DNA from 2 places in the Cellulophaga sp. HaHaR_3_176 genome. Region 1 is predicted to be linked to the other one. Evidence: riboswitches for the same ligand, from Rfam matches in the RefSeq annotation. Region 1 holds a riboswitch; the other holds the start of a gene.

What was found. Region 1 has a riboswitch for S-adenosylmethionine ahead of H0I23_RS00410 (O-acetylhomoserine aminocarboxypropyltransferase/cysteine synthase family protein). Riboswitches for the same ligand answer to the same signal wherever they lie in the genome.
Region 2: another riboswitch for S-adenosylmethionine. It lies ahead of H0I23_RS05990 (Na+/H+ antiporter NhaC family protein); the one in region 1 lies ahead of H0I23_RS00410 (O-acetylhomoserine aminocarboxypropyltransferase/cysteine synthase family protein).

The regions. Positions count from the first base shown of each region.
Region 1 is NZ_CP058990.1:92,904-96,120, forward strand. It holds gene metK (methionine adenosyltransferase) at 151-1,407, shown strand; SAM riboswitch class I at 1,562-1,688, shown strand; gene H0I23_RS00410 (O-acetylhomoserine aminocarboxypropyltransferase/cysteine synthase family protein) at 1,825-3,099, shown strand; gene thrA (bifunctional aspartate kinase/homoserine dehydrogenase I) at 3,170-3,217, shown strand, end outside.
Region 2 is NZ_CP058990.1:1,405,895-1,409,111, reverse strand. It holds gene H0I23_RS05995 (sugar phosphate isomerase/epimerase) at 1-426, opposite strand, end outside; gene H0I23_RS05990 (Na+/H+ antiporter NhaC family protein) at 561-1,862, opposite strand; SAM-I-IV-variant riboswitch at 1,910-2,008, opposite strand; gene H0I23_RS05985 (tetratricopeptide repeat protein) at 2,304-3,217, opposite strand, start outside.

The DNA.
Region 1 (3,217 bases):
TACTTTTGTATCATTAATAATTTGAGGAAGGATTTGACTGATTGCAACCTCGTAAAAAATGCTAAAGCAGTTGTGACTAATTTTTTAATTAGTTGCTATCTTCTTTTTCAGTGTTTTTAGTCAGGTCTTCCTAAAAGATAAAACCATATAATGGCTTATTTATTTACATCAGAATCTGTTAGTGAAGGACACCCAGATAAAGTAGCAGACCAAATTAGTGATGCACTTTTAGATAATTTTTTAGCTTTTGATCCAGAAAGTAAAGTAGCATGCGAAACATTAGTGACTACAGGTCAGGTTGTTTTAGCGGGTGAAGTTAAGAGTGATACCTATTTAGACGTTCAGCAAATTGCTAGAGACGTTATCAATAAAATCGGATATACAAAAGGCGAATATCAATTTAGTGGAGACTCTTGTGGTGTTATTTCTTTAATACATGAGCAATCTAAAGATATTAGCCAAGGTGTAGATCGTGGTTCTAAAGAAGAGCAAGGAGCTGGTGATCAAGGTATGATGTTTGGTTATGCAACCAAAGAAACAGAGAACTACATGCCTTTGGCTTTAGATATTTCACACAAAATATTACAAGCATTAGCTGATTTAAGAAGAGAAAATTCAGAAATAAGTTATTTAAGGCCAGATGCAAAAGCACAAGTAACTATTGAGTATGATGATAACAATGTTCCGCAGCGTATTGATACGATTGTAGTTTCTACACAGCATGATGCTTTTGATGCTAACGATGAAAAAATGTTAGCTAAGATAAAAACAGATATAATTTCAATTTTAATACCGAGAGTTAAAGCACAATTACCAGAAGGTATTCAGGTTTTGTTTGATGATGCTATTACGTACCATATAAACCCAACAGGTAAGTTTGTAATTGGTGGCCCTCATGGCGATACAGGTTTAACTGGTCGTAAGATTATTGTTGATACTTACGGTGGCAAAGGTGCACATGGTGGTGGAGCATTTAGTGGTAAAGATCCAAGTAAAGTAGATAGAAGTGCAGCTTACGCAGCCCGACATGCAGCTAAAAATTTAGTGGCAGCTGGTATAGCAGATGAAATATTAGTACAGGTAAGTTATGCAATTGGCGTAGTAGAACCAACATCTATTTATGTAGATACTTATGGCACTGCAAAAGTAAATTTGAATGATGGTCAGATTGCAAGAAAAGTGGCTGAATTATTTGATATGCGTCCGTTTGCTATAGAAGAACGTTTAAAATTACGTAATCCTATTTATTTAGAAACAGCAGCTTACGGCCATATGGGTAAAGAGCCTATTACAGTAACTAAAACTTTCGAATCTCCTTACAACGGTAAAGTAGAAAAAGAAGTTGAGTTGTTTACATGGGAAAAATTAGATACAATTGAGGCTATAAAATCAGCATTCAACATATAAATTATTCAAAAAAGTTTCCTCTATTTTTTTGCTAAAAATCAGTAGAGGAAATTTTTTAACAATTAGAAGTGAATTTAAAAATATTAGTTAATTATTAGGAATTTTAAAAGTTCCATAGTTAATTTGCAGCTTACAAGTTCAAACACGTATTGAATAGTTATCAAGAAAGGTGGAGGGAATAGACCCTTTGAAACCTTAGCAACCCTTTGTTCTCATTTATGAAACAATGAAGGTGCTAAATTCTACCAAATGTGCTACACGGCATTGGCGGCAGATAACAAATAAATCAATTGCTTTTCTAGAGCATTTGAATATTTCTTCTTAATAACTTTTTGATTTTCACTTAACTCAGACAGTGGTCTGATTAATAAGTTTGACTTTTTATATTATTAATTAATTTAGAAAAACAAAAAAATCATGAGTGATCACAAATTAGCAACAAACGCATTACATGCAGGACATGACACAACACAAACTGCAGGTACAAGAGCAGTTCCAATCTACCAAACATCATCATATGTTTTTAGAGACACGGACCATGCCGCAAAATTATTCTCTTTAGGAGAGTTAGGGTTTATTTACACACGTTTAAATAACCCAACAAACGAAATTTTACAAAATAGATTAGCTGCTGTTGAGGGTGGTGTAGGTGCGGTAGTTTTTGCATCTGGTACTTCAGCAATAGCTACAGGTTTGCTAACGCTTTTAAAAGCAGGAGATCATATTGTTGCTTCAAGTAGTTTGTATGGTGGTACTTTTAATTTATTGAATGTTACTTTACCAAGATTAGGAATTACAACAACCTTTGTTGATGCATCAAACCCCGAAGATTTTGGTAAAGCAGTACAAGATAATACAAGAGCCTTTTTTGTAGAATCTCTTGGAAATCCAAAATTAGATGTGTTAGATTTAAAAGCGATTTCAAAAGAAGCTAAAGCAGCAGAAGTTCCTTTTATTGTTGATAATACAGTAGCATCACCTGTTTTATTAAATCCAATTGAGCATGGAGCAAATTTAGTTATTCATTCACTTACAAAATATATTGGTGGTCAAGGAACTTCACTTGGTGGGGCAATAATTGATGCAGGTACTTTTGATTGGACAAATGGTAAATTCCCTGAGTTTACAGAACCTTCAGCGGGTTACCATGGTTTAGTATATAGCGAAGCGTTGGGTGCTGCAGCATTTACATTTAAATTGATTTTAGAAGGTTTACGTGATTTTGGTGGTGCTTTAAGTCCATTTAATGCATTTCAAATTATTCAAGGTTTAGAAACTCTGCCTGTTCGTATAAAGCAACATAGTGCCAATGCTTTAGAATTAGCGACTTGGTTAGAGAGTAGAGAAGAAGTAGCTTGGGTAAATTATCCAGGTTTAAAAAGTAGTAAATATTACGATTTAGCAAAAGAATACTTGCCAAAAGGTCAAAGTGGTTTAGTTACTTTCGGAATAAAAGGTGGTTTTGAAGCTGCTCAAAAAGTAACAGATGCAGCCAAAATATTCTCATTGCTAGCTAATATTGGCGATACAAAATCTTTAATTATTCACCCAGCAAGTACAACACATCAACAATTAACAGCTGAACAACAAGATGCTGCAGGTGTACCACAAGACTTAGTTCGTTTGTCTGTTGGTTTAGAAGATATTGAAGATTTAAAAGCAGATTTGACTCAGGCTTTTGCATCACTTTAAAATATTTTAGTTTATAACTATTAGTGCCTGCTAATTTTTTTAAAGACTTAGTAGGTTTAAATAAAATACTATGTTACATCATTTAAAAATAAATAACTATACCAATTACGGCGGTGTA
Region 2 (3,217 bases), 1.3 Mb from region 1:
CTCTAACCAATCAGTACGGTAACGTGTAAAGCCTAATTTACTTGCTGTTTTTAATACTGTTTTATGTTCTTCACTACTTATATCCCAAACATTAGTAGACATCATATTTGAACTAAGACCATGCTTTTTCATAGCTTTTACAGCCTTAGGCAAATCACTTGCCACATTTTCAGGTAGTACATGACCTTTTTTACGCACGGTTAAATCTAAACCATCAAACCCCATTTCAGCTGCCGCTGCTGACATATCTTCATAATTTAAAAACTGTAAATGCTTTGAAAACAGATGCACCTCTAGGTCAATTGGAGATGTTGATACAGTTGGTTGAGCAGCATTATTAAAAGATAATAATGGTATACTTGCTAAGCCTGCAGCCGAAAGTTTGGTGAATTTTCTTCTTGAATAAATAGTTGGTTTTTTACTCATTTTATAGTCTAGTTAAAAATCTGGTTTTCATATATGCTATGAAGATAATAGATTTTATCTAATCTTAACTACTAGAATATAACTAGCTATAATTGTAGTACTTGAGTGTGTAATTTTATCTAAAACAAACCTTTTTATCGTGTTTTTAAAGGTTTAAGACTTATAAATACGATGGTGTAAATGAACAGTAATAATAAATACCAGGTATTAGATACCAAGTCGAAATAATCAATTTTACCTTTAGAGAAACTTAAAATCATTAATACTTGCGCACCATATGGTAATAAACCTTGAATAATACAGGCAAAAATATCTAAAATAGAAGCTGTTTTTTTATTATCTAGTTCGTATTCATCATTTATAGTTTTTGCAATAGGGCCAGCAATTATAATAGATACAGTATTGTTTGCAATAGCCATATTAATAGTACCAACTAAGCTTGCGATACCTAATTGTGCTGTTTTTTGGTTTTTGATTAACTTTTTAATTTTAACCAGTATAAAATCAATTCCTCCATTTTTTTCAACTAATGCAGCTAAACCTCCTGTAAGTAAGGATAGTAGGAATATTTCAGTCATATTTGTAAAGCCTAAATAAGATATTTTAGTAGCTTCTATCAATGTAAAATCACCATATATAATTCCTAATAAACCTGCAAAAATAGTCCCTAAAAGCAAGGTTGCAAATACATTCACACCAACTATAGAAAGAATGATAACCAATAAATAAGGTATAATTTTAATTACAGAATATGTATATATAACAACTTCTGTTTCAGAAGATTTAAGGCCTAGACCTTGAAAAATTAAAATAGCAATCGTAAATAAGGCTGCTGGTATAGCGATTTTAATATTTTGTTTGAACTTATCACTCATCTTACAACCTAAAGATTGAGTTGCGGCTATAGTTGTGTCTGAAATAACTGATAAGTTATCTCCAAACATACTACCACCTAATAATGCGCCACATAAAATAGCTAAATCAGCACTACTTTTATCAGCAAAACCAACCACTATTGGCGCCAATGCAACTATTGCACCTACAGATGTTCCAGTAGAAACGGATAAGAAACCTGCTATAATAAAAATGCCTACATAAATATATTGAATCGCAATATAATCTAAACCAAGATTTACAATGGCATCTACACTACCTGTTTCATTAGTAATTGCAGCAAATGCACCTGCTAATAAGTAGATAAGGCACATGGTTAATATTTTATCATCACCACAACCTTTTAGCAATGTGTTAATTTTTGATTTTATAGTTTGCTTGAACATTATAAAAGCAACTATAATACCGACAATAACAGCAATAGGAGCAGGTAAGGCATAAAAATCATTTTGGTAAATACCAACGCCTAAAAACGTAAAAACAAATACAAATAGGGGGATTAGTGCTGAAAATTTAGGAATACGTTCTTTTTTATTTGACATACTACTTTATACTTTAAAAAAGAAATAGCTGCAAACAAATAGAAGTATGAATTAACATTTGTTCCAATTAATTGGCTTATCTATTTAGCACCTTGCTCGTTATTGCAGGTTGCTATCTCTTTTTTTTGAGATTCTTGATACTAATTTTAAGGCGGTAAAATTAAGATATAAAAAGATTAATTATTCTTAAAATAAGTTAATTCTTAAAATTATAATTATTCGCTAAACCAATCTTTTCAATTCATAGATAATTATGGACTTGGTTTATTTTCCTTCAGATAATATCATAGTAACAAATTTTTCTAATGATGTAAATATGGTGCCTATTTATACTGTTATTGTTGTGTAGAGTATGTACTTTGATTTAAAATATGAATTACCTTAAGCTATAAGTTTTCTAAAATACATCTGTATGAGTGCAGAAATTTTTATGCAAATGTGTCATACTTTGTTAGACATAGGTACCGTAAAATATATGGTTGTACCAACATTTTCCTCACTAGTTACCCATAATTCACCACCATTTCCTTCTGCCATTTCTTTACATAAAAAAAGACCAAGACCTGTCCCTTTTTCATTATCAGTCCCAAAAGAAGATTTCATATGAGCACTTTTAAAAAGCATTTGTAGTTTTTCAGGAGACATACCAATTCCATTATCGGCAATAGCAATTTCAAGAAAATTATTTTTAATTGAAGCATTAATAGTTATAATACCGTTTGTATTTGTAAATTTAATAGCATTACTTATAAGGTTTCTAAGAATTATTGTCAAGTGATTTTTATCACTAAAACAATTAGTATTAGGTACTAGATTATTAATACTAATCAGCTTTTTTTCTGCTAATGGAGATAAAACCTTGATTGTGTTTTCTAAAACACTATTTATTTCTAATTGTCGCTGTTCTACAACAATACCATTCATTTGTGTTTTAGCCCATTCTAAAAGATTGTTCAGCATTACTGAAATACCTTGTATGTTTTTTAAAGCTTTAGGCAGTAAAATGTTATAATCTTCCTTGGTCATTGATCCTGTCAAGGAAAGTTCTAAAAGTGCATAAAAAGAATTGATAGGCCCTTTGAGGTCATGTGCTATAATTGAAAATAATTTGTCTTTAGTTTCGTTCGCTTCACTGAGTTCTGCCTCATGTTGCAATAATATGTTTTGTTTTTCCTCTAACTCTTCTGTATGTTTTAGCTGAAGTTTATTTGTTCTGTAAATTTGAATTAGAAATAAAGAAACTATCAAAAGAGCAGCTATGGCTAAATATACATAACTCTTTTGCTTCGCAATAACTTTACTTTGATCATCTATAAGTTGTTTTTTTTGATTTTCAAATTTCATTTTACTAAGAG